DNA from 4 places in the Microbulbifer sp. S227A genome. Region 3 is predicted to be linked to each of the others. Evidence: riboswitches for the same ligand, from Rfam matches in the RefSeq annotation. Region 3 holds a riboswitch; each other region holds the start of a gene.
What was found. Region 3 has a riboswitch for cobalamin ahead of ACP15R_RS09135 (ABC transporter substrate-binding protein). Riboswitches for the same ligand answer to the same signal wherever they lie in the genome.
Positions count from the first base shown of each region.

Region 1: it holds a riboswitch for cobalamin, as region 3 does, so the genes downstream of both, ACP15R_RS21380 (hypothetical protein) here and ACP15R_RS09135 (ABC transporter substrate-binding protein) in region 3, are expected to answer to the same signal.
Region 2: it holds a riboswitch for cobalamin, as region 3 does, so the genes downstream of both, ACP15R_RS05435 (energy-coupling factor ABC transporter permease) here and ACP15R_RS09135 (ABC transporter substrate-binding protein) in region 3, are expected to answer to the same signal.
Region 4: it holds a riboswitch for cobalamin, as region 3 does, so the genes downstream of both, ACP15R_RS05370 (DUF1636 family protein) here and ACP15R_RS09135 (ABC transporter substrate-binding protein) in region 3, are expected to answer to the same signal.

Region 1 is NZ_JBNAFZ010000011.1:37,662-41,370, reverse strand. It holds partial or broken gene metH (methionine synthase) at 1-1,380, opposite strand, end outside; gene ACP15R_RS21380 (hypothetical protein) at 1,480-1,782, opposite strand; cobalamin riboswitch at 1,902-2,114, opposite strand; gene ACP15R_RS21375 (efflux RND transporter permease subunit) at 2,202-3,709, opposite strand, start outside.
Region 2 is NZ_JBNAFZ010000002.1:128,779-132,487, reverse strand. It holds gene ACP15R_RS05445 (cobyric acid synthase) at 1-502, shown strand, start outside; gene cobF (precorrin-6A synthase (deacetylating)) at 499-1,239, opposite strand; gene ACP15R_RS05435 (energy-coupling factor ABC transporter permease) at 1,302-1,979, opposite strand; cobalamin riboswitch at 2,027-2,218, opposite strand; gene cobA (uroporphyrinogen-III C-methyltransferase) at 2,255-2,974, opposite strand; gene ACP15R_RS05425 (cobyrinate a,c-diamide synthase) at 2,971-3,709, opposite strand, start outside.
Region 3 is NZ_JBNAFZ010000003.1:282,147-285,855, reverse strand. It holds gene ACP15R_RS09145 (amidase family protein) at 1-64, shown strand, start outside; gene ACP15R_RS09140 (6-bladed beta-propeller) at 61-909, shown strand; cobalamin riboswitch at 960-1,154, shown strand; gene ACP15R_RS09135 (ABC transporter substrate-binding protein) at 1,327-2,337, shown strand; gene ACP15R_RS09130 (FecCD family ABC transporter permease) at 2,334-3,374, shown strand; gene ACP15R_RS09125 (ABC transporter ATP-binding protein) at 3,371-3,709, shown strand, end outside.
Region 4 is NZ_JBNAFZ010000002.1:115,263-118,971, reverse strand. It holds gene cobN (cobaltochelatase subunit CobN) at 1-366, opposite strand, end outside; gene cobW (cobalamin biosynthesis protein CobW) at 382-1,437, opposite strand; gene ACP15R_RS05370 (DUF1636 family protein) at 1,439-1,828, opposite strand; cobalamin riboswitch at 1,910-2,103, opposite strand; gene ACP15R_RS05365 (DUF6552 family protein) at 2,376-2,627, shown strand; gene ACP15R_RS05360 (manganese-dependent inorganic pyrophosphatase) at 2,687-3,607, opposite strand.

The DNA of each region.
Region 1 (3,709 bases), on a different contig from region 3:
TCGATCACCTCCCACTTGGATGAATCGATCATGATCGGCACGCGGGCGATGTCCGGCTCGGCGGCGATGAGGTTGAGGAAATCGATCATCGCCTGTTTTGAATCGATCAGCCCCTCGTCCATGTTCACGTCGATGATCTGGGCCCCGTTCTCGACCTGATCCCGCGCCACATCGAGCGCGGCGGCATAGTCGCGATTGGTGATCAGCTTGCGAAACCTGGCCGACCCCGTGACGTTGGTGCGTTCGCCCACGTTCACAAAGGGGATGTCGGCGGTCAGGACAAAGGGTTCCAGCCCGGACAGGCGCAAAAGTGGATCAGGCAACGGCTTTCTCCTCTACCCGGCGCGGCGCATGGGCGGCGACATGTTCTGCCATGGCGCGGATGTGGTCCGGCGTGGTCCCGCAGCAGCCACCGACAATGTTGATCAGCCCCTCGCGGGCAAAAACCTCGATCTTGCCGGCGGTGTCCTCGGGCCCTTCGTCATAGTCGCCAAAGGCGTTGGGCAGGCCGGCATTGGGATAGGCACAGATCAGCGTATCCGCGACGCCGGACAGTTCCGCGAGATGCGGGCGCATGGCATCGGCCCCCAGGGCACAGTTCAACCCAACGGTAAAGGGGCGCGCATGGCGCACCGAATGCCAGAACGCGGTCGGCGTCTGCCCCGAAAGCGTGCGGCCCGAAGCATCGGTGATGGTGCCCGAAATCATGATCGGCAGGCGGCGGCCCACCTTGGCAAAGCTCTCGAACGCGGCAAAGATCGCGGCCTTGGCGTTCAGTGTATCAAAGATCGTCTCGATCAGGATCAAGTCCGATCCGCCCTTGATCAGCCCGTCGATCTGCGCGCCATAGGCGATGCGCAAATCGTCGAAGGTCACGGCGCGATAGCCGGGGTCGTTTACATCGGGACTGATCGAAGCGGTGCGATTCGTCGGTCCGACAGAGCCAGCCACCCAGCGGGGCTTGCCATCTTGCGCCGTCGCCCGATCCGCCGCGCGCCGGGCCACCTGCGCCCCGGCGACATTGAGATCCTCAACCGCGCCTTCCAGCCCGTAATCGGCCTGCGCGATGGTGGTCGATGAAAAGGTGTTGGTGCCCAGAATATCCGCCCCGGCGCGGGCAAAGGCGTATTGGATGTCTTCCACCGCCTGCGGCTGGGTCAGAACCAGCAGGTCGTTGTTGCCCTTTTGCGGATGGTCGCTCTGATGACCGCAGCAGCCGCAGGACCCGGGAATATGCCCTTGCGCGGTGAAATCCTCTTCGCTCATGTTCAACCGCTGAATCATCGTCCCCATCGCGCCGTCAAGGATGAGGATACGTTCGGCCGCCGCACGGGTCAGCGCCCCATAGGCCGGGGTTTGGGGAAGGGCAAAATTATACATCGTTCACCTGCTTTCTCAGGCAGGCGGGATACCATCGCCCTCACCCAAGGCCAAATTCATATTTCAGGTGAAGATTATGAGTAACGTTCACATAAGGGGCTATAACAACCGTCTGCGCTCGCGGGCGCCGCCGCGCCGCGCGGGTCGTGGCAGTTTCAGGTCGGACAGCGCCATCGGCCCCGCAAGCGAGCGCCGCACGAGATCGCAGAACACGGCAACGCTGGGGTCGGTAGCCTCGAACGGCGCGGCCTTGTCGAGCGCCTGTTGCGCCTGGCTTGCATAGCCCTGATCGCCGTTCAGAAAGGTCAGCCATTGAACAAAGCCCATCCGGCCAAGCTCTTCTGCCCGTTCCGGCGTTTCCGAATGGGCCTGAAGGCCGTGGATCGTGCGTTCAAGTATCATCGCGCCCTCCGCGCAGAACGGCGGGGTGGTGATCGCGGCGATGTGTCGGGCCGGTCGGGTCCATGACTGCCTCCGTATCCCCGAGGCACCCCGCCCGGGTAAAAGGTGACTGCGACCGCGACATGCGGCCGAGGATGGCAGGTCTCCTGACTTGCGGGTCAAGGCAGTTCCGAACCTTCCCGGCGCATCACGCGCCAGTGGCAATTTTCGAAACCGCTCTCCGCCTACAGTTGCGGGGGCAGTCGCGGAATTGGGAGGTCCTCCCGCACCGCGTTCCCTTTTCAGCCGCACCCGGACTCTCCGGAGGCGGCACCATCTCCCTATTGGTGGCACGGAAACCGGGCCCTGTCCACCGCGAACGCCGCAGCGCGGCAAAACACGGGTCGAAACCGGCTCGATCCGCGTGGCGACCCTGCGCCTCAGCCTTGTTTCCTGCGGGCAAAGATCAAGGTAATCATCACGAAGAACACCGGCACGAAAAGCACGCCCAACGCGGTAGCCGAGATCGTGCCGCTGAAGACACCGGTGCCGATGGCGGTCCGCCCGCCGGATCCCGCGCCGGTCGAAATCACCAGCGGCAGAACCCCCAGCGTGAACGCCATCGAGGTCATCAGGATCGGGCGGAACCGCTCGCGCGCGGCTTCGACCACGCCTTCGTAGAGCGGTTTGCCCGCCTCGATCTGTTCCTTGGCGAATTCGACGATCAGGATCGCGTTCTTGCCGGTCAGCCCGATCACCGTCAGCAGGGCCACCTGGAAATAGACGCCGTTGTCAAAGCCGCCCACCCAGGCCCCGACCAGCGCGCCCGTCACCCCGATGGGCATGGCAAGCATCACCGCAAAGGGGATCGACCAGCTTTCATAAAGCGCCGCGAGACAGAGGAACACCGCCGCGAGGGACAGCGCATAGAGCAGGCCGGCCTGGCTGCCGGATTCGATCTCTTCAAGCGACAGGCCGGTCCATGCAACCTCGAAACCGGGCGGCAGCTGGGCCGCCAGCGCCTCGATCTCTGCCATCGCCTCGCCGGTGGTGACGCCCGGCACCGGGTTGCCCTGCAACTGTACCGCGGATACGCCGTTGTAACGGTAAAGCCCCTGGGGGCCGTATTGCCAGTTGGCCTTGGAAAAGGTCGAGAACGGTACCAGCCCGCCGGTGGCATTGCGCACCCGCCAGCGTTCGATGTCTTCGGGCACCATGCGATACGGCGCGTCGCCCTGCACATAGACCCGCTTGATCCGGCCCGCGTCGATGAAATCGTTCACGTACTGACCGGCCCAGGCCACGGACAACATGTCGCCGACCTCGGTTGCCGACAGGCCCATCGCCCCCGCCGCGCGCCAGTCGATGTCGAGGTTGAACTGGGCCGCATCCTCCAGCCCGTTCGGCCGGACCGAAGCAATCAGCTCGCTCTGCGACGCCATGCCCATCAGCTGGTTGCGCGCCTCGATCAGCTGTTCATGCGACTGGCCGCTGCGGGCCTGGAGGTAGAAATCAAAGCCGCTGACATTGCCCAGCTCGATCACCGCCGGGGGAACGATCGGGAATACCAGCGCTTCCTGGATCTGCGAAAAAGCCCCAAAGGCGCGACCGGCGATGGCATTTGCGCTCTGGCTGGATTCGGTCCGTTCGGACCAGTCCTTGAGACCCACAAAGGCCAGGCCCATGTTCTGCCCCTGCCCGGCAAAGTTGAACCCGCTGACCGTGAATACCGATCTGACCAGGTCGGATTCCCCGTTCAGATAGTGATCGGTGATCCGCTCCAGCACCTGGTCGGTGGCTTCGGCGGTCGACCCCGTCGGACCCTGAACCATGGTGAACAGGATGCCCTGGTCTTCTTCGGGCAGGAATCCGGTGGGCGTGCGTTCAAACAGGAAAATCATCCCGGCCCCGATCAGCAGATAGACCATGCCAACCCGCAAGGGGCGGC
Region 2 (3,709 bases), on a different contig from region 3:
TCTTGCGGCCCATGTGCGGCGTGGTGGTCATGTGCTGGGCATTTGCGGTGGCTACCAGATGCTTGGACAGATCGTGCGCGATCCGCAGGGGATCGAGGGACCGGCAGGTGAAACGCCGGGGCTGGGCCTGTTGGACGTGGCTACCGTGATGGAACCCGAAAAACGCCTGACGCGGGTCCAGGCCGAGCACCTGGCTACGGGGCAGATGTTTGATGGCTATGAGATCCATATCGGCCAGACCGGTGGCCCCGATTGCGCCCGGCCATTTGCGCGTATCGACGGCGTTGACGAGGGCGCGATCAATGGCACCGGGCGGGTGATGGGGAGCTATCTGCACGGGCTCTTTCGCCATGACGGCTTTCGCGCGGCATTCCTGTCCGGCCTTGGCGCACGCAGTTCCGGCATTCGGTATGACGCGGGCGTCGAGACCACGCTGGATGCGCTGGCCGACCATATCGAGGCGCATCTGGACCTGCCCGGATTGCTTGCGGTGGCGCGCTAGCGTCGCCGGCGCAGCAGGTAGATATCCATGATCCAGCCATGTTCGGCGCGTGCCTGCTCGCGCGTGGTCTGGATCTGACCGGCGACCTTGTCCAACGGTCCGCTGAGCAAAAGCTCCTGGTCCATGCCCACATAGGCCCCCCACCAGATATCGTATTGGGTGGCATCGAGGCTGTGAAACGAACATTCCCCGTCAAGCATGACCATCGCAGTGTCGGTGCCTTGCGGCCAGCCATTGTCGCGCAATTGCCGGCCCGTCGTCACCACGAACGGCGCGCCAAGTTCGTTGGCCGGAATGGCATGGGCGGCGGTCAGTGCCTGCAAGGCCGTGATGCCCGGAATGACCCGGGTGCGGGGGCGCGGATCAAGGCGCGCGGCAATGCGCAGCGAACTGTCATAAAGCGACGGATCGCCCCAGACCAACAGGGCAACGACCCGTGCCTCGGGGCAGGTATCGATCGCCGCCTGCCATCGCGCCGCGATCGCGTCATGCCATGCATCCACCCCGCGCAGATACCCGTCATCGGCGCGGCGTTGCGGGATGTCGAAATAAGCGATGCGCGGCGGTTGCTCCGTCACGTTGGCGATGATGGTTTCGCGCAGCCCGGCAAGGTCCGATTTCCCGGCCCCCTTGCGCGGGATCAGGATCAGGTCGGCGCAGCGGATCGCCTCGGCCCCCTGGCGGGTCAGGTGGTCCGGGTTTCCCGAGCCGATTCCGATCAGCAACAAGTCTTGCATGGCAAACAAAAGGCCCCGTCGCGCAACCGGACGAGGCCCCCCTCTCTTTATGTCGTGGGTTCCTATGCGGGGTTGTGCAGGCGATCCGTGACCAACGCGGAGTCCCGCAAGCCCTTGATCGACTTGGCCCCGGCGAGCACGGCAAGGTCGATCAGCGGTTCGATCAGCACGACCATCATGTAGGCGATCCCAAAGCTGGCCACCGACGCAAAGCTCTCGGCCCCGACGCCCTGGCCATAAAAGGCCCAGAACGCCACCCAGGCAACAACGCCACCCTGATAGGCCGCCGACAGCTTGAACACATCCATGTATTTCAGGTCGACATAGGCCACGTCCTGCGGCACGGCCCGGCGCGCCATGGCCCCGATTGCAAAGAGCGGCACCAGCAGCGTGGTGATGTTGACGAAATACATCGGCATGTCACTGGGCGCAAAGAACAGGCCCTGTATCGCCAGCCCGGCGGCAAGGCCGACGGCGGCGGGGGCGATCCCCAGGATCAGCAGCAAGGTCGTGCCCAGGATAAAGTGCACCTCGGAAACCCCGACGGGGAAATGCGGCAGGACTTCGAAAAATATGAAAACCGCCAGCGTGGCAATCACGCTGCGCGCCACAAGGGACGGCAAAGAGCGGGTTTTCAACTCGTCCGCGATGAGTTTCAGCGAATAGCCAGCGGCGGCTGCCGCGGTGCTATAGGCCAGGACCATCTTGGCGCCATGTACGATTCCGGGTTCGATATGCATGTTCTGTCTCCTTACCGCCAACCCCGGCGGATTGCGTGGCCGCCAGCGCGGCCGGTTTCTCCACGGCAGGTTTCCTGACTTTCGGATCGGCGCATGCGCTGAACCTTCCCGGCGATATGCCAGTGGTTAGCTTCGCACATGCTCCCCGATTACAGTTGCGGGGGCAGTCCGGGCATTTCACCCTGTTCCCTATTATCCCGGGCCTTGCGGGCACGGGCACCGTGTTCCCTTTCATGGGTGACAGCACCGTCTTGCGTCAAGTCCAAAACCGGCAATCAGCCCTCTGCCAGCGGCCCGTACAGGATCAGCGCCGGTGCCGAGCCGCGTTCCCCGCCCAACCGTTCTGCCAGGGCCGAGATGGTGGTGCGGTGCAGCGCCTGTTCGGCTGTGCCCACGGCTTCGGCCAGCAGCGCGGGGGTGTCTGCCGCCAGCCCGTGTGCGATCAGCATCTCCGCCAGCCTTGGAAAGGTGCGCTTGCCCATGAACACCACGGTTGTGGCCTGATCATCCGCGAGTGCGGCCATGTTCAGATCCTCGGGCAATTCGCCGGCAACATCATGACCGGTCACGAATTGCACCCGCCGTGCCGTCAGACGGCGGGTCAGCGGTATGCCCGCCGCCGCCGCCGCCGCGCAGGCCGAAGGGATGCCGGGAATGATCTCATAGGCAATCCCCGCGTCGCGCAGTGCGACAAGCTCTTCTTCGAGCCGTCCGAACATGCCGCCATCCCCGGATTTCAGGCGCACCACCCGCGCACCGCCCTTGGCATAGTCAACCAACAGGCGGCTGACATGGTCCTGCTTGGGCGAGGGGCGCCCGGCGCGCTTGCCAACCCCGACGAGATCGGCCCCGGCCCCCGCATGCGACAGGATCGGGCCCGAGGACAGGTCGTCAAACAGGATGGCATCGGCATGTTTCATCCGGTCCACGGCCTTCAGCGTCATCAATTCCGGGTCTCCGGGCCCGGACCCGACAAAGGAAACAAACCCGCTCATGCCACGGCCTCCGCGATCAGGTGAAAGAACGTGCCGGTGACATTGCCCCGTATCGAACCGGTCTCGGGAACCGTGGCCCCCTCGGCATCGGTGACATCCGCAAGCGGCCTGTCCGGCTGCTCGAGAATGGTGGAATAATGGAACTCGTGCCCGCGCAGCGCGGAACCGGCTGCAAAGCCGGGCATCGCCGTGGCCAGCGTCGCCTTGCGATAGCCAAGGTGGAATTTGCGCTTCTCATAAGACGTGACCAGCCCGAGCAGCCCGGCCATCCGGTGCCGCTTACCCTCCTTGTCGATCAGCGCCTCGCCAAGCGCCATGTAGCCGCCGCATTCCCCGTGCACCGGGCGGGTTTGCGCATGGTGCCGCAGCCCGGTCAGGAACCGGCTCGCTGCGGCGATCCGCCCGGCATGGAGTTCGGGATAGCCGCCGGGCAGCCAGACCAGGTCGGCATCCGGTGCGGGCGGTTGGTCCTCCAGCGGGGAAAACGGAAGGATCTCGGCCCCGGCGGCACGCCACCCGGCCAGCAAATGCGGGTAGGTGAAAGAGAATGCCGCGTCCTGCGCCAGGGCGATCCGTTGCGCGGGCGGTCGCGGCAGCGCGGCCGACGAGGGCCCATCGGGGCCCGAGGAGGCCGCCGCCCGGAGTGCGGCAAGGTCCACATGGTCGCGCAGGAACGCGGCATATCCTGCAATCGCACTTTCAAGGTCGGGATGTTCGACCGCCTGGATCAACCCC
Region 3 (3,709 bases):
CGCCGCCCACGGGCAGGATGCGCGCCTGCTGGCGATGACCGAGATGTTGCAGGGCGCGCTGTGAACGCCACGGGACCGGCGCAGCGCCCCGCCACCTATGTGGCATTGGGCAAGCGGCGCTACCGCGTGGCACATGTCGCGGATCCTGCCCTGGACGGCCTCAGCGACCTGGCGCTGTGCGGCGAAACCATCGTGGTGCTGCGGCGACAGGTGCCGGAGCTGGTGCTGCTGCACCCCGACGGGGGCCTGACGGGAGAAACCGCCGAACTGGCGCAATTCGCCTGTGGCCACGGGCTGCGCAGCCTTGGCGACGGGCGGCTGGCGGCGACCGACATGGACGGGCACAAGATCGCGTTGCTGGATGACACGCTGCGCGAAACCGCCCGGCTGCATTGCGACGAACGGCCGGGGCTTGGCCGCCCGTTCAACCATCCCTGCGATTGCACCGTGGGGCCGGATGGGCGGCTCTATGTCGCCGATGGCTATGGCAACAGCGCGGTACACATATTCGGCCCCGACCTCGCGCATATCCGCAGCTTTGGCCAACCCGGACGCGGACCGGGCGAATTCTCGACACCACACAGCATCCTCATCGATGGCCGGAACCGGCTCTGCGTCGCGGACCGGGAAAACAACCGGGTCCAGCGGTTCGATACCAACGGCACCTGGCTGGACGAAATCACCGGGCTGCACAAACCCATGGCGCTGGCGCTCACCCCGGACGGGCTGCTGCTGGTCAGCGACCAGACCCCGCGCCTGTCGGCATATGACGCAGCGGGGCGGCTGGTCGGGCGCTGCCGAACCTTTTCCACCTATGGTCACGGGCTGGCGGTCACCGGGAACGGCACCATCGCGATTGCCGAGATGTCACCGGACCGGGTGACGCTGCTGATCCCGGACGGGGCATAGGCCACCGCCGCGTCGCACCGCAAAAAACCCTTGCCGCAACCGGCGCGGCTGTTTATCGAACGCGGGTCGGTTTCCGAAAGGAATCAAAATGGGAATCCGCCGCCGGCCTCCGGCGAAACGGAACTGCCCCCGCAACTGTAAGCGGTGAGTGAACAGCGAGACATCCACTGTGGCGCAAGCCATGGGAAGGTCGCTGCCAGCCATGACCCGCCAGTCAGGAGACCTGCCGACGCATAACTGCAACGCGGCCCGGACGGGGTGTCCGGAGAGGTGTCGAATGAAGTCTTTCCCCCGGTGGTCCCGTCGGACCACCACAGCCAGCACGATCCATGCCGCCCCGAGGGCGGTCGATCTCGCCAGCCCTGGGCGCGACATGTCTTACCTGTTTTCGGGCGCATCACTGACCGGAGACATGACATGTTCACCAAGACCCTGACCGCCGGGAGCCTCGCGGCGGCCTGTTTCGTGCTGCCCGCACAGGCGGAAACCACCTATCCCCTGACGCTCGAGAATTGCGGCGTCCAGGTCACCTTTGACGCGGCCCCCGACAGCGTCGTGTCGGTTGGGCAGGCGGCCACCGAAATCCTCTATGCGCTCGGACTTGGCGACAAGGTTACCGGCACATCAGTCTGGTTCACCGACGTGTTGCCGGAATATAAGGAGCTGAATGCCGGGATCGAACGGCTGGCGGACAACGACCCCAGCTTTGAAAGCGTCGTGGGCAAACGCCCCGGCCTGGTCGCGGTGCAATATGAATGGCATGTCGGCCCCCAGGGCATCGTCGCCACGCGCGAACAATTCTCGGACCTGGGCATTCCCACCTACACGCTGCCCGCCGATTGCGTGGGCAAGGACAATTCCACCGGCTCGGACGGCACGCGGCTCGAACTGTTCTCGATGGACAGCGTCTATCAGGGCATCACCGAACTGGCCCAGATTTTCGATGTCGGCGACCGGGGCGAGGCGCTGGTTGCCGAGCTGCGCGCCCGCGAAGCGGCGGCGATCGAAAAGGCCCGTGGCCTCGGGCTTGATGACGCCTCGGCGGTGTTCTGGTTCTCGTCGGCGGAAATGGATATCGACCCCTATGTCGCCGGTCAGGGCGGCGCACCCGCCTATATGATGCAGGCGCTCGGGCTGGCCAATGTCATCCAGAGCAACGAGGAATGGCCCACGGTCAGTTGGGAAACCATCGCCCGCGCCGATCCCACCGTCATCGTGGCCGCCCGTATGGAGCGCCGCCGCTTTGACGCCGATGACATCGAGAAAAAGCTGGAATTTCTCGGCACCGACCCGGTCGCCAGCCAGATGGCAGCCGTCAGGGATGACCGCATCGTGACTCTCGACGCCCATGGCATGGACCCGTCGATCCGCAATATCGGCGCGCTTGAAACCCTGGCCGAGGCGCTGGCTCGGTACAACCTGCAATGACCTATGTGACCATCCCCATGACGCATGTCAAACCGGTCGCGGTCTGGAGCGTGACGGGGGTGGTCGTGCTTGTTACCGCGATCCTTGCGGGCGTGATGATCGGCGAAACGCCGCTGTCGCCGGGTATGGTTCTGGCGGTGTTTGCCAACCATCTCTGGGAGGCCGGCCACGTGGTCGATCCGATCGATGCGGGCATCATCTGGAGCTATCGCCTGCCGCGCACATTGGTGGCGGCAGCCTGTGGCGCGGGGCTGGCATTGTCGGGCGTAGTGCTGCAATCGCTGGTGCGCAACGCGCTGGCCGATCCCTACCTGCTCGGCGTGTCGGCGGGGGCCGGCACCGGGGCTGTCGCGGTCTCGATCCTCGGGCTCGGCGGCGGGCTCATCGGCATGTCGGCGGGGGCCTTTGGCGGTGCTACGCTGGCGTTCCTGCTGGTTTCGGCGCTGGCACGGGCGGCGGGTGGCGGCTCGGCCCACCTGATCCTCGCGGGCATTGCCGGTTCCCAGCTCTTCAATGCGCTGACATCGTTTTTCATCGCCAAATCCGCCAATGCCGAACAGGCGCGCGGCATCATGTTCTGGCTGCTGGGCAACCTCTCGGGCGTGCGTTGGCCCGACGTATCCCTTGCCCTGCCGGCGGCGGCCATCGGGCTGCTGGCCTGTTTCTGGTTTGCCCGCGCCATGGACGCGTTCTCTTTTGGCACCGCCTCCGCCGCGTCGCTGGGCATCGCGGTGCGCCGGGTGCAGGCCGTGCTGATCGGCGCGACCACCCTGATGACCGCCACCATGGTCAGCATCGTGGGGTCGATCGGCTTTGTCGGCCTCGTCGTTCCCCATGCCATGCGCTTTATCGTCGGCCCGCGCCATGGCCGGCTGGTCCCGGCCTCGGCGCTGGCGGGCGCGGTGTTCCTGATCGCCGCGGATGTCACCTCGCGCATCCTGATCCCTGGCCAGGTTGTTCCCATCGGCGTCGTCACCGCGCTGGTGGGCGCGCCGGGCTTTGCCCTGATCCTGCTGCACAACCGGAGACGGCCATGAAACTGACCGCGCGGGACCTCGGCTGGATCGCCGGGGGCAAACGCATCGTCGACGGGGTATCGCTTGCGATCGAACCGGGCGAAACCCTTGGCCTCGTGGGACCGAACGGGTCCGGCAAGTCAACGCTGATGCGGCTGCTGGCCGGGCTCGCACCGCGCCCCAGCGGAACCGTACAGCTTGACGACGCGCCCATCGGATCGCTGACCCGGCGGCAGGTGGCGCAGCGCATCGCCTTTGTCGAACAGATCGCCGACACGACCGAGGCGCTGCGCGTGCGCGATGCCGTCGAACTGGGCCGCACCCCGTGGCTCTCGGCCCTGGCACCCTTCAGCGCG
Region 4 (3,709 bases), on a different contig from region 3:
GCGGCCATCGGCGGGCAACACCGCAACCGCCAGCCCGTTTTGCGCGGCCAGCGCCTGCACCTGCTGCAAGCCATAGGGCCAATAGGGCACCCCGCCGATCAGCCGGATCAGGATGCCCCGGGCCCCGCTCAGCGTCTGTTCCACATAGGTATCGACCGACAGCGGGTGTTTCAGCGCCGCAAGGTTGGCCAGCCGCAGCGTGGGCATCCGCCCCTCGGGGCCGCCGCCGCGATGCCAGCCCGCCGCAAAGGCGCCAAGGTCGCTGTCGGAAAAGGACAGAACCACCAGATCCGCCGGGCTCTGGCCCAGGTCGGTCGGGGTTTCCGTTTCCTCGAGCCCATGGCTTTCGCGAAAGACGACATGCATCGGCGGCGCGCTTTCCTATTCGGCGGCGACCGCGAGGCCGGTCAGCATCTCGTTGATCGCGGCGGCGTCGATGTCGTCATGCTCGGCAATCACCACGAGCCGGCCGCGACGGGCTTCGCCGGGTGTCCACGGGCGGTCATACTGGTGCCGCACACGCGCACCCACCGCCTGCACCAAGAGCCGCATGGGCTTGTCGGTCACGGCGACATACCCCTTGACCCGCAGAATGTTCCTTTCGTTGGCGAGGCGCTCGATCCGTGCAACGAGGTCGGCGGGATCGGCTTGTTCGGGCAGTTCGACAACGATGCTTTCGAAATCGTCATGTTCGTGGTCGTCGGCCCCGTCATGGTGGCTTGGGCGGGCGTCCATGTCGTCTTCGGCGGCGGCCTCAAGGCCCAGGACCACCCGCACATCAACCGCGCCCTCGGCTACCTCGACCACCGGCAGCGGGCGGGGCGCCTCGGCGGCGATGATCTCGCGCGCTTTGGCGATGCCGTCGGGGCCGGCCAGATCGGGCTTGGTCAGCAGGATGATGTCGGCACAGCTGATCTGGTCCTCGAAAACCTCGGACAGCGGGGTTTCGTGGTCGATCGAGTCATCCGCCATGCGCTGTGCATCGACGCGCGCGACATCGGGGGCAAAGCGGCCAGCGGCCACCGCCTCGGCATCGGCAAGCGCGATCACGCCATCGACGGTGATGCGGCTGCGGATATCGGGCCAGTCGAACGCCTTGAGCAGCGGTTTGGGCAGGGCCAGCCCGCTGGTCTCGATCAGGATGTGATCCGGGCGGGGATCCAGCGCCATCAGGGCTTCGATGGTGGGGATGAAATCATCGGCCACCGTGCAGCAGATACAGCCGTTGGACAGTTCCATGATGTTCTCTGCGGGGCAATCCGGGATGGCGCAGGATTTCAGGATCTCGCCATCGACGCCGACATCGCCAAACTCGTTGACGACAACGGCCAGCCGCTTGCCCTGGGGGTTCTGCATCAGGTGGCGGATCAGGGTGGTCTTGCCGGACCCGAGAAATCCGGTGATCACGGTGACGGGCAGTTTGGACAGGTCGGACATGTTACTGGTCTCCAATCGGGGGAATGCGGGCGATACAGTTCTTGCGGAAATGCACCGGGCGTTCACGCCAGGGTATCAGCCCATCGGGCGTGTCGTGATAGCGAGAGGCGACCTCGAGGATCATGTCCGCGTCACCGGTCTCGTCGAAATTGCCATAAACATAGGTCCAGCGCCCATCGCCGCCGCGCAGCACGATGGAACAGCCGCTGTCACAGTTTGACAGGCACTCGACCGGGCGCAGGGTGACGCCGGGGGGCAGCTGGCCCGCCGCCAGCGCCTCGTACAGCACGGCGCCGGGGCGCGGACCCTCGGTATCGGTGGGCATGCCCTTGCGGCAGGTCGTGCAGACCAGCAATTCGACCGGGGCGGTCCCGTTTGCAGTCTGGTTCATCCGGTCACCTTCCATCTTTGGCAGGCGGGGCGGGCGGGCAAAGCCGGGGCCGGGCCCGTCACCGAGGCACCCCGCCCGGTTAACGTCATATCGGCGCTGGCAGGTCTCCCGGCTTGCGGATGTCAGAAAGCCGGGGCTTTCTGGCGGTCTGCCCGCCTTCCCGACCCGAATGGCCAGTGGCTTGGGCGACCTCTCCGGTCACGGTCGCGGGGGCGGCTGCGTCTTGCATTCCCTTTTCATCTGCTTTCGCAGAAACCAACATGTCGCGGAATGACCAAGGGGCGGCGGGTTGTCAAGCGTTTGAAGGCGTATCCAGGCCTAGCGGCGGCGTGCCCGATGCGTGGTCGCGCGGTTGTTTCGCATGTCAGAACCCGGCGGGGCGGGGGAGTGACAGTAGAAAAACTGCTGCCAGGCGTGGATCGAACTGGCGAGATTGCGGCCGGCGTGACGGGTATAGACCGCATCAATGGGCCGTAACATCAACCTATCATATCAAGTGCGGCGAGAGACAGGGCGTTCTCTCGTCCGTCCAGCGAAAGAAAGAACCATGCAATCTGTTGTCACACCCGTCAGACCATCGCGCGAAACCGTGGTGTTTTTCGTCAAATGGGCCGCGTCGATCATCCAGATCCTCGGCTATACGGCGACCGGCTTTGGCTGGACTCCACTGAACCTGTACCTGTTCCTGGTCGGGGTGATCGGCTGGTTTGCCGTGGGCGCGTTGTGGAAGGACAAGGCGCTGATGCTGGTGCATCTGGTGGCGCTCGGCGCGATGCTGGCAGGGATGAGCAGCAGCTAGAGCGCGCGACACAAGGGTACGCGCCCCCGGTGCAATTACCGGGGGCGGCACTAACCGGATCAGACCTTGAGATTCGGAATGATCTGTTTCTTGCGGCTCACCACTCCGGGCAGGACAACGCTGTCGCCGGTTGCGGCGGCGTCAAAGCTCTTGGCGGCGACCGTCTTGACCAGGTCGTTGGGCACCAGCAGCGTCGATTCTTCGTTGAGAATATCGACAACAAACAGCAGAACCTGATCAACGCCATCTTCGGCGGCGACGGTTGTCATGGTCTCGATCAGGCTGGCCTTGCGGTCCAGAACGGTTGCCGGCGACGTGGTTTCCAGCACCGAAACGCGGAACTTGGTGCCGTCGACCTCGTATTCCTTGCTGTCCATGCGCAGCAATTCCGCATCGCTGAACGACGACACGTCGGATTTGGCGGCGAACATTTCGGCAGCATATTCCGGGATCGACAGGCCCAGATCGGCGGCCAGCGCCTCGGCCACGGCCTTGTCATGCGGTGTGGTGGTCGGGCTGCGGAATTCCAGCGTATCGGACAGGATGCAGGTCAGCGCGGTGGCCTTGGCCCAATCGGGCATCCTGGCGGCATCCTCGCCCATCAGGTCGTGCATGATGGTGGCGGTGCAGGCGAGCGGACGGATGGTGATGTCGATCGGGCCTTTGGTTTCCAGCCCGCCAACCAGCTTGTGATGGTCGATGATGCCCTGAATGTCGGCATTGTTGATATTCGCGGGCAACTCGGCGGGGTTGTTGGTGTCCACGATCACAACCGGCGCGTCGTCGGCCACGTCGGCGATGATTGCCGGTTTCGGCAGATCCCAGCGTTGCAGCAGAAAGGCAGCCTCGGTGTTGGGCTCTCCCAGCAGCACCGCCTCGGCGGGCGTGCCCTTGACCTCGTTCAGGTACCACGCCCAGAGAATGGGGGACCCTGTCGAGTCGGTGTCGGGGGATTTATGTCCAAAAACCTGAATGGTCATCTTGTGCGTCCTGTGCAGGGTATAATTTGCGCGCCTTATAGGAATGTCATCCCGGGTTGTCACCCGTTGTTGCGCGGGCTGCGACCCTTGGTCTGATCGGTC